4 regions of the Paenibacillus sp. FSL P2-0121 genome follow, and region 3 is predicted to be linked to each of the others. Evidence: riboswitches for the same ligand, from Rfam matches in the RefSeq annotation. Region 3 holds a riboswitch; each other region holds the start of a gene.

Region 1 (7,534 bases), 3.2 Mb from region 3:
TCGTGAGAATAGGGTGACCGTTGCTGGCAATATAAGTGTTTTTTCCATTCGTGATCACATCGTCTTTTCCAGTTATGATGACCACACAGCTTAACTTCCTCGCAGCAGCTTCAGCCAAAAGGACTACATCGCCTTCGCCTTCGCCAGCATCCACCCCTTTAATGGACCAACTCTCTCCAATGACATTAGCGACTTCAGCTACATTCCCCCGCAGTGCGGTGATTTGCATCTCATTCACTAGCTTTTGAGTGACAGCGGTCCGATAAGAAGTTGCGCCTGCACCTACCGGGTCAAGCACTAGGGGAACCCCGTGTTTATTAGCGGATTTACCAGCGAGCAACATAGATTGAATGGCGTAGTCATTGAGTGTGCCTATATTTAGAACTACAGCAGACGACATAGCGGCGATGTCGATCACTTCTTCGTGGGCATCCGCCATAAAGGGAGAGGCACCCAGCGCCAACAGACCGTTGGCTGAGAAATTGGCTACTACAATATTAGTGATGTTGTGGATCAAGGGGTTGGATTCCCGTACTTTGGCTAAGTAACTCATCATAATTCCTCCTCAAGCTTGTATGAATAACTAACTAAACGTTACAGATTGATAAAAGCTTCCTGTGCTTTAATATCTTCTGGTAGAAGATCGTTGGTGGATAACCACAGCTGAACCTTTTCCCAAGATGTCGGGTCTTGATAACCAAAAGATTGATCGCCAGCATTCATCAGTGGCAGTAGAATCTCAAGACTTTTTTTCTCAATCTCCTTGTCGAGCGGTGAAGTTGCATCTTCATGTGCAACCAGTAAATCCAGGGCTTGTTCAGGATTCTGCTCCACAAATTCCTGTCCTTTTGTTATGGCATTTAGAAATTTTTTAAAGTAGGCTTCAGAATTTTGCAATCCTTGTTCGCTGGCCACCAGCACAAGCTCATAATAGTCAGGTACTCCGTAATCCGTTGGATTAAGCGAGGTGACCGGATGTCCCTCTTTTTCAAGGATCAGTTGTTCATGGTTGATGAACCCGCCCATTATTGCGTCCACTTGTCCTGTAGAGATCGCAGGGATAAGGTCAAAACCTACGTCAATTAGCTTGGCGGATGAAGGATCGCCTCCATCACTCTGGATCATTGTCCGAATCATTGCTTCATAGAGCGGAATGGAGGAATAGCCGATTTGTTTTCCTGCGAGCTCTTTGGGACTATGAATACTGCCTGCCTGAGGAACCATCAGATGATTCAGTGGATGCCGCACGATAGCTGCAATCGAACGTACAGGAATTTTCTCGCCGCGTGCCATAAGTACCTGAGGCTGATAGCTGAGCGCTAGATCAATTTGATTTGCTGCTACAAGCTTTAGGGCGTCATTGCTGTCCGCAGGCATTTTGATCTCGACATCCAAACCTTCCTCTTGGAAAAAACCTTGCTGTTGCGCAGCGTATAGAAAGGAATGAACGGCATTGGGATACCAATCAAGCATAATCGTCAGCTTGTGTGACTGCTTATTTTCGGTGTTGGAGGAACCAGTTTGGGAGTTGTTATTTAGCTTGTCTGCCTTCCCGCAGCTGCTTAAGAGCAAAAGTGTGCATACTAGAAATACAGAAATAAGTCCTCGTTGTGGTGATTTTAAATGATTCATTGGTTAGATCCTCTTTTCTTTAAAAATAATTGTTCGAGTAAAGCTATCGCCAGAAAAAGCACAACACCAAGCGCGGACAGCAGAAATACAGCCGCGAACATTTCATCGCTCTGCATATTTCCGGCCATTCTGCGGCTGAAGTAACCGAGTCCTTTACTGCCGCCGAGCCATTCCCCGATAGTAGCTCCGATGACGCAGTATACAATGGACAGCTTTAAGCCAGAGAAAAAAGCAGGCAGCGCCAGTGGAATTTGGGTTTTGACAAGCAGCTGCCAGCGGTTTGCACCAAATGTTAATAATAAGTCCTTGTAAGTCTGGCCACTTGTACGAAGTCCATCATATGTACTCACTACAACTGGAAAAAAAGCCGTCAAAAACACCACAGCCACTTTGCTCCACAGCGAATATCCGAACCACATAATAAAAATGGGCGATAGCGCAATTAATGGGACCGTCTGGCTAATGATAAGGAAGGGATAGATGGCCTTTTCTACGGGGCGAAACAGGAACATTCCAATACCCAGCAATACACCAAAAATCACAGAAAGGACAAAACCTATCAGTATCTCCTGCAACGTCGCTAATAAATGCTGTCCAAATAATAATTGCCTGTGCTCGATCAATGCGATGCCAATAGATGAAGGTGCAGGGAGAATAAAGGCTGGAATCAAGTGAAGGCGAACAGCTGACTCCCAGATTACAAGAATGAGCAGTACCAGAAGAAGGAAGGGACCATAGTTGTCTAGATGTTTTTTAAAAGGTATAGGTTGCATGCAATCTTCGCTCCAACTCTGCCCGTAGTGCTATAAACCGGGGTTCATAGTTCATCTTATAATGTCTTGGTTTTGGTAGATCGACAATGATCTCCTGTAATTCGCTGTGCGCACCGCCAGATAATAAATAAATCCGGTCACTGAGCAATAGTGCTTCTTCCAGATCATGAGTGATGAGCATAATCGTCTGATTCAGTTCACCCCATAACTCCAACAGCCAACGGTGTATCTCACGTTTGGTCATGGCATCGAGAGCGCCAAAGGGCTCATCCAGCAGCATAAGGCCACTTCCGCCTCCAGCCACTAAGGTGCGCAGAAATGCGACTCGCTGTTTCATTCCTCCCGAAAGTTCATGGGGATAAGCCTTCTCTACATCTGTTAAGCCGAAGCGGGCCAACATTTCCCGAATCTGAGTGATTGTTTCCTGTTTACTAAATCTGGGCATGATCTCCCAGGGCAAAAGGCAGTTGTCGAGCACTGTTCTCCAAGGCAGCAATAAATCCTGCTGAGGCATATAAGCGATCTGACCTAAACGACTAGCGGTTGAGGGGAGCGTAGGGAGTTTTATTTTTCCATGAGTAGGTTCGAGTAAACCGGCAACCGTTTTGAAAAATGTGCTTTTCCCGCATCCGCTAGCACCTACTACGGAGACGAATTCCCCTTGCCTGATATCCATGGATAGTTTTGCGAATACAGGGGGTTGTTCAGTTTCCGGAAAAGAGTAGGTTAGGCCTTGAATAGATAAAATGGTCGTGATGATCTAACCTCCTAATATTTTTGTGGAGCGCCTAAACAAATAAAGACCCATCCATTTCCAGAGGAAATGAATGGGTCAAAAAGTTCATTCTGCATAATAACACTTAACATGCTTGATGAAAATTCTGCTCCACTTCCCTCCGCTGGTATGATCCAGATCAGGTTCCAAGGGTCCGGAGCTTAAAGCTCCGTCTCAGTCGGCCGACTCCCCTAGTGAAATAACAGGTCCATATTAATTTGTTTATAAATATACCATATCTTTCTGAGAAGTAAAGAGAGAAAGAAGTGAAGGATTAATCCAAGATTGGGTAAGATATAAGTAGAAATCTAGTTAATATTACAATTCCGATGTACATAATCGGAAAAAAGTATTGACGATCATGTGATGGCAGTGTACTATTCAATTTACCGGAAAAAAACCGGATAGAGAGAGGGGATTTAATAATGAAAAAATGGAGTTTAACTATTATATTGGCGTTAACCGTGGTCCTTGTAGCGGCTTGCGGCAATAATTCGAATACCAATACGGCTGCTGAACCAACAGCTGGAACGAATGGTGGAGCAGCATCTTCAGCGCAAAACAGTTTGGAGGCTGTGAAGGCCAGCGGCAAATTGCGGATAGGTACAGAAGGGACTTATGCACCTTTTACTTATCATGACACTGCGGGGAAATTGACGGGTTTTGACGTGGAAATTGCCGAAGAAGTAGCCAAACGTTTAGGTGTTGAAGCAGAATTTTTTGAAACTCAGTGGGATGGTATTTTTGCTGGGATGGATGCGAAACGGTTTGATGTCATTTTTAATGAAGTTTCCATTAACGAAGATCGCAAAGTGAAATATGATTTCTCTGAACCCTATATTGTATCCAAGGCAGTATTGATCGTGAGCGAAAACAATGAGGATATTAAGACCTTTGCTGATCTAAAGGGTAAAAAAGCCGGACAATCCCTGACCAGTAACTTATCCGACATCGCTCGTGAGAACGGTGCTGAAATCGTAGCTACGGACGGTTTCAATCAAGCGATGGATCTGCTGACTTCGGGACGTATTGATGCAACTGTGAATGATGGCTTGTCTTATCTGGATCTGAAAAAACAAAAACCAGATGCAAAAATTAAAGTGGTTGATGAGATTCCTGAAGGCTCACAAAGTGCTGCGGTATTCCTGAAAGGCAATGATGAGCTGGTGAATGCGGTCAGTGATGCGATTAAAGAGATGAAAAGTGATGGAACGTACTTGAAAATTTCCGAGAAATACTTTGGAGCTGACGTTTCAAAATAATACAAGGCTAGCAAGGCTAATTAAGCCTAGAAGCTAAAAAGGATGTCTGAATAATGGATGACCGCAAAATACAAATTTTCTTAGATACACTGCTACCCCTGCTTAAAGCCGGGGTGGCTTTTACCATTCCGTTGGCGCTACTTTCCTTTGTGCTTGGATTGATTTTGGCGATCCTAACCGCGTTGGCACGTCTTTCACCGTGGGTAATTCCGAAGCTAATCGCCCGTTTTTATGTATGGGTCATTCGGGGAACCCCGTTGTTAGTGCAGCTATTTATTATATTTTATGGTTTGCCGGCTGTTGGTATTGTACTCGACCCTTTCATTGCCGCCACCATTGGATTTACCCTTAGCGTAGGGGCTTATTCATCGGAAATCGTACGCGCTGCTATCCTGTCGATACATAAAGGCCAGTGGGAAGCTGCCTTCTCAGTCGGGATGACTCGTGGGCAGGCTCTGCGCCGCGTAATTCTGCCACAAGCTGCACGCGTTTCTGTACCGCCGTTATCCAATTCTTTTATTAGCTTGGTCAAAGATACATCGCTTGCAGCGATCATCACCTATACGGAGATGTTTAGAACTGCTCAGCAGGTAGCCTCTACCACTTATGAGCCTCTGTTGGTATACTCCGAAGCAGGATTGTTTTATTTAGTGTTCTGTTCTGTGCTGTCGGTGCTGCAAAATTACTTGGAGAAACGACTCGATCGTTACTCTGCGACCTAAAGGAGAGATACTTGTGATTGAAATCATTAATTTGCATAAATCCTTCGGCGCACTCCAAGTGTTAAAGGGTATTGATCTGAAAATGGAGCATGGAAAGGTACTTGTCATTATTGGGCCATCCGGCTCCGGAAAGACCACACTGCTGCGCTGTTTTAATCTGTTGGAAATCCCGGATCAAGGCAGCCTGTCACTCGGGGATATCACCATCAATTTTACAGATCATAAGAAAATTCCTCAGAATTCCGTATTGGCCCTTCGGCAGAAAACAGGGATGGTCTTTCAATCGTATAATTTATTCCCGCATATGACTGCGCTTGGCAATGTGATGGAGGGACAGGTAACTGTCCTGAAGCGATCCAAGGAAGAAGCGCGTAAGCGGGGGCTTCAGCTGCTGACTAAGGTGGGTTTGGCTGATAAAGCTGATAACTATCCACATCAGCTGTCAGGTGGACAACAGCAGAGAGTGGCCATCGCCCGGGCTATGGCAGTAGATCCAGAAGTGTTACTGTTTGATGAGCCCACTTCGGCGCTCGATCCCGAGCTGGTAGGGGAAGTGCTCAAGGTTATCAAACAATTAGCAGCAGAAGGTATGACTATGGTGATTGTGACCCACGAGATGAAATTTGCCGCCGATGTAGCGGACCGGATCATTTTGATGGATGGCGGTCATATCTTAGAGCATGGAACTCCGCAAGAAGTGCTGGAGCATCCGAAGAATCCCCGGGCTCTGCAATTTCTGAATAGACTGAATGGTGAAGAAGAGTAGAAAGACAATATACAAGAAAAAGCAGCTCGGGAATCATCCGGAGCTGCTTTTTCTTGTGTAGATTATTCAAATGAGAAGAGTAACTGAAATTTGGCTTATCCTCCAGTTTTCAGGAACTCCAAAGCGTTGTAGAGCATAATCGCTGCTTCGGCACGGGTGAGTTCGCTTTTTGGATTAAACTTTCCGTTAGCGTCTAGAGTATTGATCTTGTATTTCAGGGAGCGCTGAATACTGCCTTGATATGCAGGGGTCAGTGACGCTTCATCGGCGATATCTACTGGAACGATATTGATCATCGGCAGATTACCAACGCCTTCGATCGCTTGCACTAGATAGTTAGTGAATTGCTCTTTGGTCATAATTAGGCTAGGATCAATGTCTTTTGGAAGCTTAACTTGATTGTAATAAGCATTGATAAAGGCTTCAGCGTACCAGGCTTTGTCTTTTACTTTTGTGAACAAGCCGCTGGCAACAGGAGCTTTGTTAAAGTCAATGGCTGCGAGGCTGAGCTGGAGACCGCCGGAGATAAACTGAATCCCTTGGGCTGTAGTTACCTTAGAGCCAGGGAGAAATTGAGATTCGCTGACACCTTTAATTAACCCTTGATTTTTTAAAGAAATGATTTTTTCTTTGCCGTTTATGTTATCAATATCCTTAAAGGTGTTCCCAGCTGCAAACATCTGACCACCCAAAGAAAAGGAGAAAATGGCTACGGTTGTGATCGCTGCTAGTGTGCTCTTTTTCATGTTCATGTCTTTTCACCTCGTTGTATGGATAGGCTCCTTAGCCTTTGTCACTCCTTTAACGTTGTAAATTATGGAAAGGTTGCGGTCTAATCTGTATTATTTCACGAAAAAGTAGATTTTAATAGAAATATGGGCCAGATTGGGGTGTAGTACTTTGGATAAGTGGCATGAAATGATATAATGATGTCAGGCTCTTTTCATTCGTGGTTAATTTTGTTATGATTATATCGTAACGATTACTATTTATGGTTTGTCTTAACTGCATAAATAGGAGCGTCTCAGAGGGTACGGATGTTAAATCGTTCCGGGAAGGTAGGAGACCAAATGGATCAAATATCAAATATCAGTCAATTGTTTGCGGCGCAAAAATATAAATTAACGCCTCAGCGTGAAGCTATAGTGAACGTTCTGCTCGACAATGAGAAGGATCATTTAAGCGTAGAAGAAGTATATATGCTTGTTAAGAACAGCTATCCACATCTGGGCCTGGCAACGGTATACCGTACACTTGAGCTTTTATGTGAGCTACACATTGTAGAGAAGATGAACTTCGGAGACGGAGTTGCCCGTTACGATTTGCGCGGGAACGATCATTCGCATATGCATCATCATTTGATATGCAGCGTATGCGGTCGGTTGGAGGAAATTAAGGACGACTGGCTTGTGGAGCTGGAGAGAAGAGTGGAACGTGAATATGGCTTTAACGTCACGGATCACCGCCTTGACTTCAAGGGTACTTATGGAACATGTAAACGTACTGGCTGCAAAAAAGCAAAAGCAGAAGCAGATAAAGCAGTCTCGTAAGATTGCTTTCTAACCTAAAGACACAGGCTTTCTCTAAGCCTGTGTCTTTTTTGA
Region 2 (7,534 bases), 3.0 Mb from region 3:
TCCCGGCAAATTCGTGGAAGTTTCTACGATAAGGTTATAAATACTGTCTTCAAAATGCTGCATCTTCATTCAAGCTCCTCTCGGCAGTTCCAGGTTATCTAAAGTTTGATACAATTAGTATAATAATATCATACCTAGCACCGCATGAAAGGGGTTACTTTAAAATTGAGCTACCATTTTTCTGCCTATCTATATCGTCTTCAGTATATTCAGCGCTGGAGCTTGATGCGCAGCACCGCACCGGAGAACGTCGCTGAGCATTCTTTTCATGTTGCATTGCTCACACATATGCTCTGTTCCATCGGTAATGTTCATTTTGGACGTTCACTAAACGCGGAACGAGCAGCAACCATAGCTCTGTTCCATGATGCCAGCGAAGTGTTCACAGGTGACATCGCCACGCCGGTAAAATACAACAATCCTCGCTTGCTCACCAGCTTCCGGGAAATGGAGAAAGTTGCGGCTGATCGCTTAACTGGAATGATTCCATCAGAGCTGAAAAGCATCTACACTCAGCTTATACGACCGGAAGACAGCCCTCCCGATTCGGAGGACATTCTGCTGCACAGCTATGTGAAAGCCGCTGATCGGCTGGATGCTTATTTGAAATGCGTATGGGAAGTTGCTGCAGGAAACCGAGAATTTGCCGCCGCGAAGGAGCAGACAGCAGCAAAACTTCGTGGGCTTGACCTGCAGGAAGTGGATTATTTTCTGACTCATATGGCACCGAGTTTCGAAATGTCTCTCGATGAGCTCTCTGCCGGAAACTAAACACCCTCTATACAATAAAAAATGGACCTCCGCATGAATCTCGCAGGGGTCCATTTAGTGATTAATAATTGATAATACAAGCGTTACGTTGTTGATTCGGTCAGGATATCCCAGTCTTTAAAAATGGGCTGCAAACCCTTCGTATATAGCATTTCCGTAATCTCCTGCACACTACGGCTATCGGATATTTCGAATTGCGGAGTTCCCCCTGCATTAGTGTGACCGCCCACCTCAGTAGTGACCCCGGCTGACATCTTTGTTATTCCTAGATGAATTAAATGATCGCGTAGAGAGGCAGGCTCTCGTGTAGATAAAGTAATGCCCGAACGGGGTAAAAATAACCGGTATGCCAAAATAATCTGCACTAGCGATCGGTCGGTAACATCACACTCCGGGTTAAATTCCCCTAAATAAGGCCGAAACCGTGGAGGTGACAGACTGATCTCGCAATCTGGATACCGATCCTGCAAATAGCGGGCATGCATGGCACTTTGGAATGCCTCTTGCCGCCAATCATACATCCCGAGCAACGTACCAATATTCACAGAACGAAAACCTGCCTGACAGCCGCGTTCAGGTGCATCCAGGCGATTCCGGTAGTTTCTTTTAGGCCCTTTAACATGCAGCTTTCTGTAAGTCTCCTGGTGGTACACCTCTTGGTATAGTGTTAATCCATCCACCCCTGCTTGAAGAAGCTCTTTATATTCTGCAGTTGATAGAGGATTTATCTCAATACTGACAGAGGAAAAAAATTCCCTAAGTACATCTACACAATCCTTAATATATGAGACAGGATTCTCCCGGCGCGATTCACCAGTCAAAATGAGGATATGCCGCAGACCTGTAGCTGCAATCTTCTCAGCCTCCCTGCGAACCTCCTCCAAGGACAGCTTTTTACGCGGAAAATCATAAATGGAGCTGAAGCTGCAGTAGGTACAATGATTCACACAAAAATCCGCAAGATACATCGGTGTGAACAGCTGCATCGAATAACCAAAATGTGCACGGGTCAGTCGCTGTGCAGCCAACGCCATCTCCTCTAGCAGCGGCGTTGCTGCCGGAGAGAGCAATGCCAGCAAATCATTTTCGTTCAGCTTGTCTTTTCCAAGCGCCCGCCTAACGTCATCCTCCCGGAACTCCTTCCACAGCTGCTCATAAGGATACTGCTCCAAGCGGGCCAGTGTGTCAAAAAAGCTCATGCTAATCTTCCCTCCTTTCGTGACCTATCAAATTCAGTTCAAAAATCCAGTCAACGGTGACGAAGCAAAAGCAACTTCTTCTACAGGACCGAGTCCTGCCAAATAAGCTTTGCGGCCAGCGGATATCGCCTCGCGGAACGCTTCCGCCATGACGAGCGGATTACGTGCCGTTGCAATAGCCGTATTAAGCAGAACAGCAGCGGCCCCCATCTCCATTGCTTCCGCCGCTTCCGAGGGCTTGCCAATCCCGGCGTCTACAATAATCGGCAAATTCACTTCTTCAATAAGAATACGCACAAGCTCCTTAGTGCGCAGGCCGCGATTCGTCCCGATCGGCGCACCAAGCGGCATCACAGCAGCAGCACCGGCATCTCTCAGACGTAAAGCAGCCGAAAGGTCCGGACTCATATATGGCAATACTACAAAACCCTCCGCTGCTAAAATCTCTGTAGCTCGTATGGTCTCCAGATTATCTGGAAGCAGGTATTTCTGATCATTGATCACTTCGATCTTGACCCAGTTCCCCAGTCCCGCAGCTCTTGCTAATCTTGCAATACGGACTGCCTCTTCCGCTGTACGCGCTCCTGAGGTATTAGGCAGAAGAGTCATGTGGCCGGGAATGTGGTTCATGATATTTTCTGCTCCACCTTGCGGGTCCACTCGGCGAAGCGCTACAGTAATCACCTGAGAACCAGAGCTTGCGATCACTTCGGGGATCAACGTATTCCGGCTATATTTTCCGGTTCCGATAAATAATCTACTGGTTAATTCGATACCGCCAATATGTAACGGGTCATGCATGAAATTACCTCCCTTTGGTTCTTATAAATTTCTCAAAATTCTATACCGCTCCATCTCAACCCCCACCAACAAAGTGCACCAGTTCCAAACGATCATCCTCGCTCAGAGCAGTACTTTCATAATTCTCCTTACTGACAATTTCTCCATTCAGCTCAATGATCATCAGACGACCTGACCACTCAGGAAGACTGATCAAATCAGCTATAGTTTGAATACCACCAGAACACTCTGCGGATTTCCCGTTAATCAACAGCTTCATTCTGAATCACCCCCTTCGCCCGTGCTGTTACCTCCAGGCTATGAATGAACCGCCTTATGAATAGCTTTGGCGGCCTCATAAGGATCATCCGCTCCGCAAATACCGGACATCACAGCAACTCCTGCCGCACCTTTCCTGATGATCTGCGCCGCATTAGCGGGGCTAATTCCGCCAATCGCAATTACAGGAATAGAGCTGGTCTTCACCGTTTCTGCAAGCAGCTCTAACCCACGTGCGGGCAGCCCTAACTTGCTATCCGAGGGAAATACATGACCAAACAAGCAATAATCAGCTCCCTGCTCTGAGGCATTCGCCGCTTCTTCCGGAGAATGAACCGATCTCCCCAGCCGAAGCTGAGGTGCAATTCGCCGGGCTGTACCCGGACTCAGACTGTGCCAGGCCAACTGAACCCCCGCGGCACCAGCTGCCAAGGCTACATCTATTCGGTCGTTGATTATCAGTTTGGTAGCGGGCATACCGGCAGCCAACAGCTCCTGTGCCGCAGCGAGTAGTTCGTGTGCAGGACATTGCTTATCTCTCAGGTGAATATAATCGACCCATATCTGCACCGTGACAGCTAGTTCAACAAAATGTCTCAGTTGCAGCTTGCCGTCTGATATTAGATGGATCTCAGCTTGCAATATCACGATCTCCTCTCTCACTTCCCTATAGGTCAGTAAAAAACAAAAAAACTGCCTCCCGTAAGGAAGGCAGTCAGAATCTGTATATAGACGGCACTATAAATAGCTCGATAACAGAAATTCGTCCTCCACTTCCCTACGCTGGTCTTAACCAGATCAGGTTCAAAGGGTCCGGAAATCCATTCCGTCTCAGCCAATCGGCACCCCTAGTGACATAAATATACAATTTTAAAATGCTAACGTGGTTTATAGTAACATATTTTTTTATTGAAATACACCCATTTATTCACATTAGCTGTACTGATCTAACCGTTTACTACCTCGCCACCATTTACATGAATAACCTGTCCAGTCACATAACTGGAATCGTCAGAGGCCAGATATACATAGGCTGGTGCCAGCTCTTCTGGTTGTCCAGGCCGTTTCATAGGCTGTGTACCTCCAAACTCGCTAACCTGTTTTGCATCAAAGGTAGAGGGAATCAGCGGTGTCCAGATTGGACCTGGTGCAACACCGTTTACCCGTATGCCCTTCTCTGCCAGATTCGTGGACAAGGATCGTGTGAAGCTAAGAATAGCTCCTTTAGTTGATGAATAGTCCAGCAGCTGCGGGCTTCCGCGATAAGCGGTAATTGAAGTTGTATTTATAATGGTAGATCCTGCTTTTAAATGAGGCATAGCTGCTTTTGTTAAATAGAACATCGCAAATATATTCGTACGGAAAGTACGCTCAAGCTGCTCGGAAGTAATATCCTCGATCTTAGCTTGCGGATGTTGCTCTGCCGCGTTATTGATGAGAATATCAAGCTTTCCTAAGCCCTCCACCGTCTGTTTAATAAGATCCTTACAGAATTTCTCGTCACCGATATCACCTGGAATTAGGATACATTTGCGGCCTTCCTGCTCGACCTGACGTTTAGTTTCCTCTGCATCTGAGTGTTCATTAAGATATGAAATGACCACATCAGCGCCTTCTTTAGCAAAAAGCACAGCAACTGCACGCCCAATTCCGCTGTCTCCACCGGTAATTAATGCCGCCTTGTCTTGCAGTTTACCTGCTGCTTTATAATTTGCCGGCTCGTATTTGGGCAGCGGCGTCATTTCACTCTCAATCCCTGGCTGATGATGCTGCTCCTGTGGGGGTAAGGTTTTTGTAGCTTGTTTATTGTTGCCTGACATCTTCCCTATCTCCTCTCGTTAAGCAAATTGATAGTTAACTGATCGTCTTAGGATGGCACAACTATGCACGTTTATACGCTGGGTTTGTCATTTTCTTAAATTGCTTTACGAATCTTACTTACCACAATGAAAGTAGAAATAAACAACCGTGAGAGATACACTGCTGTAAGTGGAGAGGAATTCACTGCATACAAATAGACACAGCATCGCTGCTGTGCCTTGAATTGTTCACCCTGACTATTTTAGAGAAGAAACATGATTTTCTGCATTCACTTCATGTTCCAGCACCCACATAAAGTTCAGAGCTTTGGCCGCTTTCTCCCGGGTCACTATAGCTTTAGGTTCTAGTTCTGTCCCATTGACCATTTCGCCTCTGGCAATCCCCACTTCAGATCTAATGAGTCCTAATTCATATGCACTTTTCACTTTTGAAATTAAATAAGGAGAAATGTCCGCTGTATCAACAAGCTGCGTCCAGGATACAAGAGGATAGTACATCGCACCTCTAGCTCCTGGCTCCAGATTCGAATCATAGCCAGGATCTCCTGGCACTACTGCTATGCCGTTATAATCAGTCATGTACTTAGGTTTATTAGCAAACTTTATTTGGTAAACGTCATAGAGAATAGCACCCATCGTTTCACGTGACAGCTTACCTTTCGGATAATAGGCAAGATCTGATCTTTCCACTTTCATTAACTTAGAAATACTGCGTGTGAATTCAGCAACTGTCATCACCGTATCCGGATTAAAATTTCCTTGACGGTCTTTGCCCATTACTCCCAGCTGGATTAATTTCTCAATTTGATTACGGTAATAAGCAGCTTCCCCAGTCGTCGTATCATTCGTTATTTCCGGAAAAATCTTACCCCAGTTCCCTGTTAGTGCCGCATGCTTAACGTTCCCTTTAAGGTAAGCAGTAATGGAGGCAGCAGTAGAATCGCCAGTAGCACCTTTCTCTACAAGCTCCGTAACAATCATCCGCGAAAATTGTTTGGAGAGCGCTTCTTTAAAATGAGTCCCATCGACTTTCTTTGAAGGATGCCCGTTAGCGTAACTTCCGTCATTTGTTTTGCCTGGCGTTTCTCCGGCTTCAATTGACATGAAGAGGGATGTTATTGCTTCTACACCGATCTCGTTATAATATTTCAGACTTTCCGAGTTAAGGTCAATAAGTGTAACTCCAGATTCATCTGCGACCCGTTTAAGAATATCTACAAACTTTCTTGATTTAAAAGAATTTTCATAGATATATCCCGGACTTGCATTCCCTTTAATTCTGGACATTGGGGTTACCAGTACTGGTATCATACCCCGGGCTTGAATCGCAGGGAGATAGACTGCTTTAAGGTAATTTTCATACATTGCTTCTGTCGAACCTCTGCCGTAACGTCTGAACTCATCTGCGCTCTCATCATTGTGTCCGAATTGAATAAACACATAATCCCCAATGCTGCCATTCAGTAAAATGTCGTTCAGTCGACCTTCTGTATAGGCATTTTTAAACGAGCGTCCCCCCATGGAATAGTTAGTTACACTCAATTTATGTTGATTAAACATACTGCCAATAATCTGGCCCCAACCACTCATTGGTGCTTCGTCGAAGGTGTAGGACTTGACCGTAGAATCTCCAAGTATAAATAAATTCGGAAGAGCTCCAACTGCTCTATGCTGAGGCAAAATCGGTTCCAGTATGATCTCCTCAATCCCCACAGCTGTGTTCACTTTGTTCGGTTCGATCTCAATATCTATATGGTCACGGCCGTTTACATACGTATAAGTCCACTCTTTCCCTTTGGCTACAGCCGTATGCTTGACGGGTACAAGCTTTGCAGCGTCCCAATGTCCACTTTTCAACAAGCGGCTGGTCTGCATTCCGGATACTGACACGATCCCATCCTCTGCGTCAGAAGTCGTTTTTACATATACGTTGTAGGTTCCAGGGGGAGCATCCATTCGAAACGCCATTCCGTAGTTGTTATAATTATCTTTCTCAGATTTAGGTTCAGCAAAAAAAATAGGTTCTGTGATGAAAAAACCTGTTCCATCGGATGTAATTGAGTCGGTGTGCACTTCTCTGGCGGGTAAAGCGTTGGTCTCTTGAACAAAACCATAACCTAAAGATGAGTCATACAATTGTGCACCGCGATTAGGATCATACCTAACGGATTGATATCCTGTTTTAACTTGGTTTGTAAAATTGAACTTGTATACGCTTGCAATTTGGGTTGGAGGTTGCCTCTCTGCCCCATCTTTTATAAAGGCTGCCTCTGTTGTACCGTGAGTAAGAGTCAATGAAGCCATTAGTAAAGAAGATAAGATTAGTATATTCCTACACAACTTTCCCACTTCATTACACTTCCTTCCGTTTCTCGAAATACTTCCCTAGGTTCCTCCATTATCCCTGTTCTCTAAAGTGATTCAAATGATGATTTCATTCTTTTTTTTGACCTTTTGTAAAGAAAACTATGGAATGATCAACGGCTCGCACTGCAAAACGGTCATATGTATAGGTATCCTTGATATAATTAAGAACATCCCTATTGATCCTAAGGAGGAGAACTCCTATCGCTTACAAAGTCAGCTTTCCGAACATTATGAGTACACTGCAGCTGATCGGTGTTCATTATCGTGTAGCAGAACCTGGGTGGGCATACCCTGATCATCATCACAAAATCTTCGAAC
Region 3 (7,534 bases):
GCAGCACCCGTTTCTGTAGCGCAACAGAGCGCAAGTTGGATTAAGGCAATGAACGCAAGATTGTTATATGATAGCAATATTTTGTTATATAAGACCTCTTATCATTGATACTACAATAGAATTATAAAATATTGAAAGCATATTTTTAATACTTTGGAGGTAATGATGAAGAAACCTGTCGCAACTGAAAAATTCGAGCTTGGCGTCTGTTATTATCCGGAGCACTGGCCAGAAAACATGTGGGAGGACGATTATCGCCGGATGCGTGAACTCGGCTTTACGATCATTCGGATGGGCGAGTTTGCTTGGTCTATTTTTGAACCGGCAGAAGGGCAGTTTCAGTTCGGGCTCTTTGATCGGGCGATTGATCTAGCACATAAATATGGTCTTCAGGTTGTACTTGGTACTCCGACGGCGACGCCTCCAGCTTGGTTGACTGATAAGTATCCCGAAGTTTTAAATGTAACCTACGAAGGTGTTACACTTCAGCATGGCATGCGCCGTCATTATAATTACAGCAGTCCTAAATACCGGGAACTGTGTGCACGTATTGCAGAACAAATGGCTGAACATTACGGCAATCATCCGGGTGTAGTTGGCTGGCAAATTGATAATGAGCTCAACTGTGAGATCAGTGAATTTTATTCGGAGAGTGACCATAAGGCTTTCCGGGAATGGCTACAGCAGAAATATGTTACACTTGAGCATTTGAACGAGGCCTGGGGAGCTGTTTTTTGGAATCAAAGCTATAGTGACTGGTCTCAGGTCTATCTTCCACGTCCGACTCCAGTACCGAAGCAACCCAATCCTCATCAGGCATTGGATGAAAAACGGTTTATTTCGGACAATACAATTTCTTTTGCCAAAAACCAAGCGGATATCATCCGTAAACTTGCCCCTAAGCAGTGGGTAACCACGAACGGTCTGTTCGGGCATCTCGATAGCCATGAAATGACGGATGAACTGTTGGATTTCTTCAGCTATGATTCCTATCCTCAGTTCTCTACTATTTTTTATGACCCGAATGAGCGGAATCCGCTGAATGATAGAGGCTGGGGACTGTCGTTATCTGTTGTTCGTTCGATATCCCCGAATTTCTGCATTATGGAGCAGCAGTCGGGCCCGGGTGGCTGGGTGAACCGGATGGATATGCCTTCTCCAAAGCCCGGGCAGATGCGGTTATGGACTTATCAGTCGATCGCTCATGGAGCAGATATGGTGTTATATTTCCGCTGGCGGACAGCTACGATGGGTAATGAAATTTATTGGCATGGAATCAATGACTATCATAATCAGCCTAACCGGAGAGTGCGGGAAGCGGGGCAGATCGGTCAGGAGCTGGCAGCAGCAGGTCATGCGTTTGTCGGTACTCGTAATCAGGCTAACATTGCTATTGTTCGTGATTATGACAATGAGTGGGATGGAGAATACGATGTTTGGCATGGCCCGTTTATGTGGAAGAGCAATAAGGAGTGGTACAAGGCGCTTCAGCGGAAGCATATCCCGAATGACGTACTCTATTTACGCAAAAAAACAACGCTGGAGGAGCTTGCAAGGTACGACGTGCTTATCTATCCTCACCCAGCGATTATGACAGATGAGACAGCAGCACTGCTGGATGAATATGTTCAGCAAGGCGGCAAACTGATCTTCGGCTGTAGAACCGGCTATAAGGATGAGCACGGTCAATGTTATATGCGTCCTTTCCCAGGTGCTGCTAAGGATCTATGCGGGATCACAGTTGAAGAATTCACAATGGTTAAGGGCAGTCGTCAGCCAACAACAATTAGCTGGTCGGGCGTGACCGAAGTCGTTACAGGAGCAGATGACTTTAATGATATTCTCAAAATAGAGGAAGCTTCGGTTGAAGTGATGGCGGTTTACGCCTCTGATTATTATGCGGGAAAACCGGCGGTAACTAGAAATCGTCGCGGCAAGGGTGAGGTTTGGTATTACGGAGCCGTATTTAATGAACAGGCAGCGGCTGAGATCATAAATTTAATTGATCTACAATCGCCAGCAGATTGGCTGGAGCTCCCAGAAGAGGTAGAACTGCAAGTCCGTACCGGAGCTTCTTCCAGTTATGCTTTTTTGCTTAATTATAATGAGACTCCTGTCACGATCCATCTTCATGAGACCAAAACAGATTTACTGAGCGGCACAACATTGTCGGGCGAGGTGCTTCTGGAAGGATTTGGGGTATTGGTGTTAAACTAACGTATACATTGATCTCACATTTGAGTAGATTTGGATAATTCTCTCTTTTCGGTTATACTTTGAAGTAGCAATTATATAGTCACGGGAGCTTGGTGGGACCAGGCTGAGAGGATAGTTATAACTATCGACCGTCAAACCTGATCTGGATAATGCCAGCGGAGGAAATGGAGCTCTATTTCTATTTGTCTACTCTAAGGCCGCATCTTATACAGATGTGGCCTTTTCTATGTGTGGGGAGTAGACCGTCTCCGCTTGATCAAATCACCTTATAGGAGGAATTGAGATGACAAGCGAATTGAACAACGATCCAATCAATCTATCAGCTTTTCCAGCAAGTCAAAAAGTGTATGTAAAGGGTTCACGGTCTGATATTCAGGTGCCTATGCGGGAGATCTCACTTAGTCCAACTGCGGGCATAGACGGCGAAGAGGAGAATGCTCCAATTCATGTCTATGACACAAGCGGGGCTTATACGGATGCTAATATTCATACTGATATTCGTCAGGGGTTAGAGCCCAATCGTCTGAGCTGGATTGAGGAACGAGGGGATGCGGAAGCGTACGAAGGAAGAACCGTGAAGCCTGAAGATAACGGGAATGCAACGGGAAAAGCTGTGGCGGAAGTGTTTCCAGCGCTCCATAGAAAACCTTTGCGAGCGAAAAAGGGGCGTAATGTCTCTCAAATGCATTATGCACGCAAAGGGATTATTACTTCTGAAATGGAATACGTTGCGATTCGTGAGAATGTGACACCGGAATTTGTAAGAGATGAAGTAGCCCGCGGCCGCGCCATCATTCCAGCGAATATCAATCATCCAGAGAGTGAACCAATGATTATTGGACGCAATTTTTTAGTGAAGATCAATGCCAATATAGGAAATTCCGCAGTATCCTCATCCATAGAAGAAGAGGTAGAGAAGATGAGATGGGCCACCCGCTGGGGTGCAGATAATATAATGGATCTCTCCACAGGTAAAAACATCCATACGACACGCGAGTGGATCATCCGTAATTCTCCTGTTCCTATTGGAACGGTGCCTATCTATCAAGCGTTGGAAAAAGTGAATGGGAAAGCGGAAGATTTAACGTGGGAAGTATACCGTGATACGCTCATAGAGCAAGCGGAGCAAGGGGTTGATTATTTTACCATTCATGCAGGGGTTCTGCTTCGTTATATCCCGTTGACTGCACAACGTATGACAGGCATTGTTTCAAGAGGTGGCTCCATCATGGCGGCATGGTGTCTTGCGCATCATCAAGAGAACTTTTTATATACACATTTTGAAGAGATATGTGAAATCATGAAGCTGTACGATGTTTCTTTTTCCCTAGGCGATGGATTACGTCCGGGTTCGATTGCTGATGCGAATGATGAAGCACAATTTGCCGAGTTAGAGACGTTAGGTGAATTAACAGCTATAGCTTGGAGTCATGATGTACAGGTAATGGTAGAGGGTCCAGGACATGTGCCGATGCACTTGATTAAAGAGAATATGGATAAGCAACTTGAAACTTGTAACGAAGCCCCTTTTTATACATTAGGTCCACTGACTACAGATATTGCGCCTGGTTATGATCATATTACCTCTGCTATAGGTGCAGCGATGATTGGTTGGTTCGGTACAGCTATGTTATGTTACGTAACTCCGAAGGAACATCTTGGCCTGCCTAATAAGGAAGATGTACGTATAGGGGTCATTACTTATAAAATAGCGGCTCATGCCGCAGATTTGGCGAAAGGGCATAAAGGAGCACAAGACCGGGATAATGCTCTTTCGAAAGCCCGTTTTGAATTTCGTTGGCGTGATCAATTTCATTTATCGTTAGATCCTGAGCGAGCGCTCGAATATCATGATGAGACATTGCCTGCGGAAGGCGCTAAAACAGCTCATTTCTGTTCCATGTGCGGGCCGAAATTTTGCAGTATGAAGATCTCTCATAATATCCGGAATACGACGAGAATTGAATCAGGAATGCAAGAGAAGGCGCAAGAGTTTCTCCAAGGCGGGAGCCTCATTTATAGATAACTTTTTCTGCTAAAAAGAAATATCTAAAAGAAGTCGTCATTGGCGGCTTCTTCTTTTATACTTTGAATAGATAGGAGTTGATGAATTGGAAGCGATTCGTTCAGAGGAAGCCATTTTAGAGGATTTAAGTAATAGTTTCTATCATTTTTTTGGATTGAAAGTCCTTCATGCTACCCCAATAAAACGTGGCTGGTTAAATCTTAAATGGAAAATCATAACGGATTCAGGACCATTTCTACTTAAACAATACAACAAAAAAAGATATAAATTGTATAACCCAGAAGAGCTGAACTTTGCTTTTTCTCAACAGAAAAGACTGTATCTACAGGGGCTCCCATGTCCCGGATTGTTGGCTTATAACCATAAAGTTTTATTGGAATCAGATATGGGAGAGACGTTTATGGTTATGGAATATTGTGAAGGGCGTGTCATAGAGCCGGGCAAAATTAACATCCTTCAAATGTTTGATTTGGGTCGTGGCACAGGTAAAATGCATCGTTTATTAAATGATGGGACCCTTAGTTTGAAAAGAACCCCACAATTTATTCCCCAAAGCCCTGAGGAACGTTTAGAACATTGGAATGTACTCCTACAACAATCAAAGGAAATGGGCAAAACTTCACTCATCACTGACCTAGAGATACAACTGAGAGCGACTGAAGAAATAGATCCGGAAATATTCGAAGGACTTGTAGCTGGATGGGCACATCGTGATTTATGGGTTGATAATCTTTTATTTCAAGATAGCCAATTGTCTGCAATTCTAGATTTTGATCGGTTCAAATATGATTATCCGCAGCTTGATGTAGCGCGAGCAGTGATGTCATGTGCTTTAGATGAAGATTTAGATGGAGCGCTAGCTTCAGCATTTATTGACGGATATCGTGAGGAACGAACGGTGGAGCAAGGGGATTTAACAAAATCATTGCAGTTGTTGTGGTATATGGAAAGCCCGTGGTGGATTAATGCCGCGATGGACAAACATAGTGTACCTCCAAAACGTTTTGCAAAAGAAATGAATTGGCTGGCTAAGAACCTGAACAATTTACCTGCTATCTTAGGGAACTTATAGTGAAAACGATTGAATTATAGCCTAAAAGATGCATTGACCAGCAAAAGTTTGGCGCCTATAATCTTAACAAGGAAAATCCATCAGATATAGAGCTGTTTGTAAACGCATACAATGAGTTTTTTCCTTATTAATCATTGAAGGAGGAGATCAAACCTATCAAGTATTTCTTTTTTTCTCATTTTTGCAAACGTTTGCACCCCACGATGGCGCTTAAAATCGTAAGCTGCACTTAAAATTATGAGGAGGTTATTTACTTGGTATCCAAACAATCCAGGCGTTATATTTCGTGGTTAATTATTTTTTTACTCATTTTTAGTTTATTTGGTTTATCGGGTGGAGCATCGGCCAGCAATACGGATCATACAGTCACCTATACAAATCCTACAGCGGCAGCTGTGACCTTACATTGGACTACGAATAACTGGGCTAATACTACGGACACGGTGATGACCAAAAATGGAACCACGTTCATCGCCAACCTCAATGTTCAGGAAGGTGCTACCCTAATTTATTGTTATCACATCACGGCTCCAACGGATAGTTGGGACAATAACGGCGGGAAGAACTGGACGGTTGTTATTCCGGTCGCCGGGAAATACGAAGCAGAGAGTGCATCCTTGTCTGGTGGTGCAAAAGTAAATACGAATCACACCGGATATTCGGGCACTGGTTTTGTTGATGGATATACAACTACAGGAGCAGCCACCACTTTTAACGTCCAGGCTTCCGCAGCAGGGTCCTATAATGCCACGCTTCACTATGCTAATGCATCCGGCAGTGCTAAAAAGGTGTCCATTTATGTCAATGGAATAAAGGTTACACAGACAACATTAGCCAACCTGACCAACTGGGATACATGGGCAGACCAAACAGAAACACTCTCCTTACAGGCAGGAAATAACACGCTTGCTTATAAATATGACTCAGATGATAGCGGGAATATTAATATCGACTATGTGACCCTTTCGGCCGGAGCTACACCAACACCAACGATAACTCCTACCCCAACAGTGACGCCAACACCTACGGTAACTCCTACACCAACAGTGACGCCAACACCTACGGTAACTCCTACACCTACGGTAACTCCTACACCTACGGTAACTCCTACACCAACAGTGACGCCAACACCTACGGTAACTCCTACACCTACGGTAACTCCTACACCAACAGTGACGCCAACACCTACCATAACACCCACACCAACGCCAACGCCAACGCCAACAGTGACGCCAACACCTACACCTACTTCAGCGGGGCTAACCGTTCACTTTAAGAAACCAGCAAGCTGGAATGCAGCGATCCGCATCCATTACTGGAATCTGAATCCGGCAACCGTTCCGACTAGTGGAGCGTGGCCGGGAATACTGATGAAATCGGACGGGAACGATTGGTATAGCTATACTGTTCCAAATGCTACAGGGGCAAGCCTGATCTTTAATGACGGCAATGGCAAACAGACGGCTGACTTATCTCGCAGCGTAAAAGAGGGCTGGTATAACTCAGATAACGTATGGTATGACGCCAATCCAGACGTTCCTAAGGTTCCGGTGATATCCGTCTCTCCTGTGCCCAAAACCTATGATTCTGCCCAAACGGTGACACTATCCAGTACAAATAGCGGCGATAAAATTTATTATACGACCGACGGATCAACACCTACGACAACCTCAACGTTGTATACGACTCCAATCCAAGTACCTTCTTCTTTGACTATCAAAGCATTCGGCGTTAACTCTATAGGGCAAGCGGGTAATGTAGGCTCTTTTGCTTATGTGATTGATCTGAATGCCGATTTGCAAGCTCCGATTATCACTGCGAATCTGCCTGTTGGGAATTCGAGCTCAGCGGTTTCCGTATCTTTTAATATAAAAGACAACAAGGCGGCAACAACCACAGCATATTACACAGATAATGGTACGGAACCAACAACGAGTTCAAAAGTCTATATTTCAGGCAATGCACTAACATCTCTTGCGGGACCGTCTATCTTGATTAACAAGACGACAACCTTAAAATTCCTTGTGATCGATGGTGCCGGAAATGAAACCAAACAGAGTTTTGTTTATAACATTGGTAATAAGGGTGATTTTCGTGAAGATACGATTTATTTTGTAATCACTTCCCGGTTCTATGACGGTGATCCGAGTAACAACGAGCATGCATGGGAGGATGCCAAGGCAGGAAATCCGGACTCGGATCCAGCTTGGCGAGGGGAT
Region 4 (7,534 bases), 1.2 Mb from region 3:
GGATGTAAAGTCGCTTTTTGATGCCTATGTGCCCCTCCAACCTGAAGTCCTAATGAGATTTCGTAAGAATTCATACATACAGTTAAGAAGTTATGCCAAAAGCTTAGATAATCCGGTAGTGCGTGGCGACGCCTTTCCTATTTTATTTTTAGCGGTTTCTCTTTATAAAGAAGCATTACGCTGTGCCATTACTATTGAAGGTCACCCCTACCCCTATGACAAATGGCTGGTACCTGTAGCCAAACAAACGACTGTCGGCCGAAAGATTATGGAGTGTGCGGGCGATTTTTGGAGTTTTATTAGAGATGATGAATCCTTTGCCCCTATGTACCAGGAGGATAATAACTTTGTCAAAATGGAAAAACGATTCCGGAAGATACTTGTAGAGGAATTCCGCATGCGGGGGATCGATGAATCTTGGTTAGTAGAGTGGTGGAAGTTTATGGAGGAGTGAGTGGAGCTATAGGGTGTTTGGTGAGTAGAGTAGCTGTGGTGGCGGGGTTGCTGGGGATGGCTGTAGTGGCTGGGATGGTCGGAGTGGTGGAATGGTCGGATGGTTGAAGTGGCTATAAGTATTTGGGTGAGTGGCTAGCTGGCTGTAGTGATTAAGTAACTTAAATGACTCCCCTTCCTCCTCTTGATTATGGTAAGGTATATTGAAGTGGAATTTTAGTGAGAGGTGATTATATGGACGGGACAGTTTCAATATTAGGAGTTCCCTTTTCAAAACTAACACTACATGAGACAACACTTCATCTAACAAAGCATATTCAATCTGGGGAATCGAAACTTTTCCATTTGATCACGGCTAACCCGGAAATTACGATAACAAGTCAATCGGACGAGCTGCTACGAACCATACTTCAAGAAGCGGATCTAATCACTCCTGACGGGATTGGCATTGTGATGGCATCAAAAAGAAAAGGCGATCCTATTGCTGAGAGGGTAACTGGATATGAGCTGCTTCTTGAGCTTTTGGAGCAAGGAAATAGCTTGGGATGGAGTTTTTATTTCTTGGGAACAGATGAGCTTACCAGCTGTAAAGCGGTCGAAAAGATCACGGAGTTATATCCGAATGTGAAGATTGCAGGAAGACATAATGGTTTTCTTACCAAGGAAGAGGAGCCTGCCATTGTAGCAGAAATACAGCGCGCACAGCCAGATTTCCTGATCGTTGCGATGGGTGCGCCATACTCTGACAAATGGGTATATAAGCACAAACAGGAGCTTACGCAGGTAAAAGTTGTTTTTGGCGTGGGGGGCAGCTTAGATGTAATAGCGGGAAAAGTTACTCCTGCACCAGCGCTATGGAAAAAACTCAATCTAGAGTGGTTGCATCGACTTTTGTTCGCTCCCGTTGCGAAGGGACAAAAGTCGCGATGGCGCAGACAGGCAGTGCTGCCCAAATTCGTGTTCCGAGCTATGATTAGGAAATGAAGAAAAGGCCTCGTTTATGGGGGCCTTTTTTTGGTTCGGTTGGTGGGAGAGGAGGAGGGGGCAGATGTGAGAGTAGGAAGTAAGGAGTAGGGGGAAGAGTAAGAGAGATTAGTGGGAGTAAGGTGAGGAGTATGAGCAAGAGTGAGTAGTGAGTAGTGAGTAGTGAGATTGAGGTAAGGAGTAGAGTAGAGTAAGTAGTGGGAGTATGTGTAAGAGTAGTGAGTAGAATGTAAGTGCGACTATAGCTGTGACCTTTAAACAAATTAATAATAATAAACAACACCGATTCTGGTTGATGCCATAGTCTCGTATTTAATTCAAACTAAAAGCTAAAGAGGAACAATAAGGGCAAAAATGCCCCTGAGTCACTGGAATTCCGCCGAAGTGGGAAATAGAAAGCAAAAATGCCCTAGATCGGGTGCAATACAGCCCGACGAAGCAAATCAACGGTATAAATCCCGTAGAATGAGCCAAATCCGGCCCGACGAAGTGAATCAACGGTATAAATCCCGTAGACTGAGCCGAATCCGGCCCGACGAAGCAAATCAACGGTATAAATCCCGCAGAATGAGCCGAATCCGGCCTGAAGCAGCAAATCAACGGTATAAATCCCGCAGAATGAGCCGAGTCCGGCCCGAAGCAGCAAATCAACGGTATAAATCCCGTAGACTGAGCCGAATCCGGCCCAAAGCAGCAAATCACCGGTATAAATCCCGTAGACTGAGCCGAATCCGGCCCAAAGCAGCAAATCACCGGTATAAATCCCGTAGAATGTCCCCAACCCGCCCGGTTACTATCCATTACCAACAGGGAGTCGGTTTTCGCCACACATTTAATGTGATCCCTACTATGATGAGTGAAATTTGTTTAATTGAGCAGATACATCCGCGTCAATTATAAATAGGGCAGGAGTTTATCGCTGCAAAATAAAAAACTGACACCGCTATACCAGCGATATCAGTTTACAGTTTTTAGCGATTAAGCTAGCGGCTGCCTATTTTTAGCTTGTTCCTCTCGCATCCACTGTGACAACTGGCGTTTGAGCTTAAGGAATTCGGGAGAGTCCGTAATCTCATCACGGCGTGGCCGCGGAAACGGCACATCGACTGTATGCAGAATGGAGCCGGGGCGGCCGGAAAATACATAGATACGATTAGAGAGCAACAACGCTTCTTCGATGTTGTGAGTAATGAACAGCACAGAGCGGCGATTCTCTTCCCACAGCTCAAGCAGCCAGCGCTGCATTTCACTGCGAGTTAGTGCATCGAGTGCGCTGAAAGGTTCATCCAGCAACATTAGCTCCTGGGGAGCGAGCAATGCTCTGAGAAAAGCTGCACGCTGCTGCATCCCGCCAGACAGCATATGCGGATAAGCATGTTCGAACCCGCTTAACCCAACCTTGGTAAGCCACTGGCGCGCTTCCTCGCGGGCTCCATCCCGCAGTGCACCTTTGATCTCCCCAGCAAGCAGCACATTATCCTCAATTGTACGCCAAGGAAAAAGCGCAGGCTGCTGCGGCATATAACTAATTTCACCGCGTTGACCTGTAACGACCTTACCGTTCATGCGGATCGTGCCTGCATCGGGTTTCACAAGGCCGCCAATCATATGGAATAAGGTGCTTTTTCCGCAGCCGGAAGGACCAACGATCGAAACGAACTCTTGTTGCTCTACCTTGAGAGAGACATTATTCAGAACTTTCGTCTCACGGCGACGATGGGAAAAAGATTTGGAGATGCCGCTCACTTCAAGGGCGGGTGCCACGGTATGAGCTTCAGGAGAGCTTATGACTTCTGTTGTTCTGTGTTGCATTTGCGTCGCTTGAGACATACAGGCATCTTCCTTTCTATGAGTTACGGCGCGGCTTCCAGCGAACCAGCCATTTTTCCAGCAATGCAATAATAGCAAAGAGTACAAGACTTAAAAGTACAATAATAACAATAGCAACAAACATCCGATCCGTACGATATGCGGATTTCTGCAGAAGCATATAATAGCCAATACCTTTATCCGCGCCAATCCATTCAGCGACCACGGCGCCCATAACCGCATAAGTAGCAGATATTTTTACGCCGGAAAATAGTGCCGGGATAGAAGAGGGCAGCTCCAGCTTGGTGAAGATTTGCCACTTGCTTGCGCCAGCCATTTTCATATAATTCATCATGACCTGATCACTTTGGGCCAGACCGCCCATCGCAGCGACAGCTACCGGGAAGAAACATACTAGTGTAATCAGCACGATTTTGGGCAAAAGACCAAAGCCGAACCAGATAATGAGCAGGGGTCCGAGCGCGATGGAGGGAACATTTTGACTCAGAATAATAAGTGGATAAAAAGCCCGTCTAGCCCAAGGCAAAAGATGCAAAAGCAAAGCAACGATCAGGCCTACCCCCGTACCAATGGGAAAACCAATTAAAGTGAGCCGCAGCGTAGCCATCGTATGTGCCCAAAGACCAGAAGCGTTACTGGTGGATTCACGAGCAATATCAGCAGGACTCGGCAGAATCCAGGATTCAATATGAAATACAGATACAGATAGCTGCCATACGGTTAAAAAGAAGACGACCGCCACAAGGGGCGGCCATATTAGCTTCCAGGTCGATCTCACAGCCGATATTTCTCCGTCAATTTATCCATGCTGATTCCGTTAGGATTATGAGCGATTTTGATCTGCGAAATTACGCTTGGACTGCCTGCTTCGATCAACGCCTCCTGCATCTGACGCACAACCTCCAGCAGCTCGCTAAGCTCACCTTCCATTGTGGTTTCCAGTGGATTCACTTGATGTTTAACACCGGATTTCTGAATGACCTCAATCGCTTTATCTACGTATGGGATGGAATCCTCATTGTTCGGAGTTTTTGGAATTACTTGAATGCTTAGTAGGGTGTTAGCCACAATAATCAATCCTCTCATTTTATAAGGTAAGTTCAAAAAGCCAACTTTGATAACGAAGTAATTCATTACAATTGTTGTTTACTCCGCCGGTAAAAAATCATTACTGAATGCACTAGCAGCATCCAGCGGTTTATCCAGCAACTTCAGATCATACATCCAATCGCCGTAATTTTGCCAGACCTCGGTTTTTTGCTCGCCCCAGCGGGCAGCATCGTCCTTGTATTTTGGGCTAAGCCATTTTTGGCTAGCTAGGACAAGGTCGGCGTCCAGGTCAGGAACGGCCTTCGATAACATACCGGCAGCCTCTTCCGGATGATCTATGGCATATTGATAACCTTTTGATGTGGCTTTCATGAAGGCCTTCACCAGATCAGGATGATCTGCAATTTGCTTCTCACTCGTCGTCAGCACAGGCGTGTAATAATCGAGCTGCGGCGCATAATCCTTTAAGTACAGCATATCCAATGGCTCGCCACGCAACTCAGCCTCAACACCAGTCCAAGCGTAGAAAATCCAGGCGAAATCAATGTCACGTTTGACGGCGGTAAAATAATCAGCTTCACCGATACTGATCAGCTTCACCTTTTTCACATCGCCACCTTCAGGATCCATGATAGCTTTCATGGCTGCTTCTTCGGCCGGTGAGCCCCAGCCTCCGTAGGTTTTACCTTCGAAATCCTTTGGTGATTTAATATTGCGATCTACTGGAGCAGCGAATCCCGACGTATTATGCTGAATAATAGCTGCTATCGAGACAAGGGGTACGCCTTGTAGACGGGCTAGTGTTAATCCTTCTTGGGCGCTGATGCCAAATGCGGCTTCGCCAGAAGTAACCATAGTATCAGAACCCGCTGCGCCTGGCTGAACGATCTCGACGTCCAGACCTTCTTCAGCGTAGTAACCAAGATCCTTAGCTACGTATAGACCGGTATGATTCGTGTTCGGTGTCCAGTCGAGTGCGACTTTAACTTTGGTGAGCTCTTTTGGAGCATCCGTCCCAGCCGCAGCAGTTGGATCAGTAGCATTTGCTTTGTTTCCGGCTGTATTCCCATTGTTGCTGCCGCATCCGGCAATGGCAAGAATGAGTACACAGGTGAGGCACAACGTAAGTGCTTTTTTAAGGTGCATGTCTTCTTCTCTCCTTTAAGGTTACAAGAATCCCGTCTTCACAACATGAACCGTAAAGTGTAGTATGTACGTTTTTCTACATCTTTTAGTGATCTTACAAAAAAAGCGCCCCGAGTGATCGGGACGCTGGCTTGGCGCAAGGTTAGTTAAGGTCACAGGGACCAGAACCAATTGGCGATTCCTACGCTGGCATTATCCAGATCAGGTATAAGGGTCAGTATCTTGTGGGATACAATCTCAGCCGGCCAATTCCAGCACCCCTGGTTCTATGAAGTTAACGGGTATTTCTATGTGCAATATAAGTAAGTATAAGTTTTGTACCCATACTTTATATCTTATATTTCTCGCATACGGTGTATTATAGACGGCTGTACTCAGAATGTCTAGTAGTGCACTCCTGAATTTTTCCAATCAAGTAGTTTCTTTTTTGCTAGTCTAGATCTTTATATTTTTTGCGGTGACGCCGTTTAAGCTCACTAACCAGCGCCCCTAGCGTGAGGACAACGCTGATCAGAATCCCGCTCATGATCACGAAGAGGGCAAGAAATTCAAAGGGAGAATAACCAATCATTTTACTCCATTGAATCTTTCCATCCAGATCGTCAATGACCTGATTCATGCCGTAAATCCCGCTTACTACCGTAAATACAGTAAGAATCATCAGCAGATTATCCCGTCGCTTGGATTGAAACTTATCCTGATACTGAAACAGGTCATTTAAGGTTTCTTTCACTTCCTCGAACAAAGCGTCGTTTCCGTATACTTTACGCAGCTGAAGAAATATCTCCCGGCCCTGCGACTGGGAAATCAACTCCAAGAAGTAGAACTTTGCCGAGAACTTATTAATGGAGTAGATTAGATTGTCTATTTCCTCATAATCATGATTAATCCGAAGTCGGGAGTGCATATTGGCGAGCTTTAGCAGAACGATTTTGTGGAAAATATTGAGTAAAAATCCGTAATAATATTGCCCGTACATCTGGTTGGCTAGACTAACAGCAATCTCCTGTTCAGCGCGGGTCATGCAGCAAAAGGTTTGCTCATTCATCATATAATATGTGTCTGGACCCCAGCGATTATAGGAATGCTCATGACAATAGTTTGCAATATACGCTGGATCGCTGGCACTGGCATAGGGCTTTCCGTTCAGATTAATTCCATCAAGCTGTGAGGCGCGATAGCGTAGATTTACACTAATCTCATCAGAGCTTTCTTCATTCTGAAAGCCGTAAAAAGCTTGCACCTGCATTCTTTCATCTACGAAAAAAGGAAGGGTCTCGAAATAAGCCCCATTGATATCCGATTGATCCAGATATGGCTCCAGTCCATCCACCAAATTTCGGAAGACAAAATCCTCTACCATCTCATAGGTCTGTTCCCCGCAATGAATATAAGTGTAATCATCCTGTATGAAGGTATTCTCTAGCGCACGGAAACGATCTGCGAATTCTAGGGCAATACTAAAGGGAATTGAATCCCCCTCCAGCTGGACACGTATCGTCACGAATCCAAGCTGAAAAGGACATATGAATATATCCGTCGAGAGAATTTTGAAAAATATAGATTGCTGCGGAATCTCCAGAATGCAGTCGAGATTATTTACTCTGGAAAAACGGCGAAACGAGTCGGCATCCTTCCTGCGTGGAAAAAGGACATGTGCAGCAAACGGTAAATAGGTGCGCTCCATTCGTTCATGGGAAACACAGTAGCCATCTCCGTAGTAGGCAGCTTCAAGCTCTTTATTATCCAGAAAAAAACGTGTGAAGCCGTCGTCCTGTAATTGCTGGATAAGCTGCTTAGAATCGCCCTTTTTTATAGAAAAGGGAAATATAAACTGCATGAGCGCAGTATGTAACAAAGGCTCAGTTGAAGACTCATTCATTCATCGTCCATCCTTGTGCTCAGAATATGCTTATAGATCACATTACCCTAAAAGGATAACGTTGATACTGTTCTAAATACGGAAACTCTTTCCTTTCACCGCTTGCATAGATTGGAACCTCCATGCGGCAATGCTAAGCAGAAACAAGAAGGCGGCAAAAGCGGCAAGTAATCCGGCTGTTTGTGCCAC

The links. A riboswitch is a leader RNA that binds a small molecule or an ion and turns the genes downstream of it on or off. The one in region 3 is predicted to bind thiamine pyrophosphate.
Region 1: linked by a shared signal. The riboswitch ahead of MKY54_RS13275 (ABC transporter ATP-binding protein) and the one ahead of thiC (phosphomethylpyrimidine synthase ThiC) in region 3 are both predicted to bind thiamine pyrophosphate.
Region 2: linked by a shared signal. The riboswitch ahead of MKY54_RS10040 (thiamine phosphate synthase) and the one ahead of thiC (phosphomethylpyrimidine synthase ThiC) in region 3 are both predicted to bind thiamine pyrophosphate.
Region 4: linked by a shared signal. The riboswitch ahead of MKY54_RS02115 (ABC transporter substrate-binding protein) and the one ahead of thiC (phosphomethylpyrimidine synthase ThiC) in region 3 are both predicted to bind thiamine pyrophosphate.

The regions. Positions count from the first base shown of each region.
Region 1 covers NZ_CP150245.1:3,018,487-3,026,020, forward strand. Annotated here, with positions in the region: gene thiM (hydroxyethylthiazole kinase) at 1-553, opposite strand, end outside; gene MKY54_RS13265 (ABC transporter substrate-binding protein) at 595-1,632, opposite strand; gene MKY54_RS13270 (ABC transporter permease) at 1,629-2,405, opposite strand; gene MKY54_RS13275 (ABC transporter ATP-binding protein) at 2,386-3,081, opposite strand; TPP riboswitch at 3,280-3,383, opposite strand; gene MKY54_RS13280 (amino acid ABC transporter substrate-binding protein) at 3,606-4,442, shown strand; gene MKY54_RS13285 (amino acid ABC transporter permease) at 4,496-5,164, shown strand; gene MKY54_RS13290 (amino acid ABC transporter ATP-binding protein) at 5,178-5,930, shown strand; gene MKY54_RS13295 (S-layer homology domain-containing protein) at 6,026-6,682, opposite strand; gene MKY54_RS13300 (transcriptional repressor) at 7,001-7,480, shown strand.
Region 2 covers NZ_CP150245.1:2,304,805-2,312,338, reverse strand. Annotated here, with positions in the region: gene MKY54_RS10065 (fumarate hydratase) at 1-63, opposite strand, end outside; gene yfbR (5'-deoxynucleotidase) at 166-771, shown strand; gene thiH (2-iminoacetate synthase ThiH) at 855-1,970, opposite strand; gene MKY54_RS10050 (thiazole synthase) at 2,004-2,771, opposite strand; gene thiS (sulfur carrier protein ThiS) at 2,827-3,030, opposite strand; gene MKY54_RS10040 (thiamine phosphate synthase) at 3,069-3,671, opposite strand; TPP riboswitch at 3,788-3,889, opposite strand; gene MKY54_RS10035 (SDR family oxidoreductase) at 3,977-4,849, opposite strand; gene MKY54_RS10030 (GDSL-type esterase/lipase family protein) at 5,087-7,153, opposite strand; gene MKY54_RS10025 (AraC family transcriptional regulator) at 7,447-7,534, shown strand, end outside.
Region 3 covers NZ_CP150245.1:6,239,117-6,246,650, reverse strand. Annotated here, with positions in the region: gene MKY54_RS27465 (beta-galactosidase) at 166-2,217, shown strand; TPP riboswitch at 2,289-2,397, shown strand; gene thiC (phosphomethylpyrimidine synthase ThiC) at 2,501-4,243, shown strand; gene MKY54_RS27455 (phosphotransferase) at 4,329-5,315, shown strand; gene MKY54_RS27450 (alpha-amylase family glycosyl hydrolase) at 5,570-7,534, shown strand, end outside.
Region 4 covers NZ_CP150245.1:476,022-483,555, forward strand. Annotated here, with positions in the region: gene MKY54_RS02085 (nucleotidyltransferase domain-containing protein) at 1-454, shown strand, start outside; gene MKY54_RS02090 (WecB/TagA/CpsF family glycosyltransferase) at 799-1,437, shown strand; gene MKY54_RS02095 (hypothetical protein) at 1,847-2,218, opposite strand; gene MKY54_RS02100 (ABC transporter ATP-binding protein) at 2,416-3,249, opposite strand; gene MKY54_RS02105 (ABC transporter permease) at 3,284-4,045, opposite strand; gene MKY54_RS02110 (MTH1187 family thiamine-binding protein) at 4,042-4,335, opposite strand; gene MKY54_RS02115 (ABC transporter substrate-binding protein) at 4,414-5,463, opposite strand; TPP riboswitch at 5,625-5,735, opposite strand; gene MKY54_RS02120 (hypothetical protein) at 5,894-7,345, opposite strand; gene MKY54_RS02125 (MFS transporter) at 7,418-7,534, opposite strand, start outside.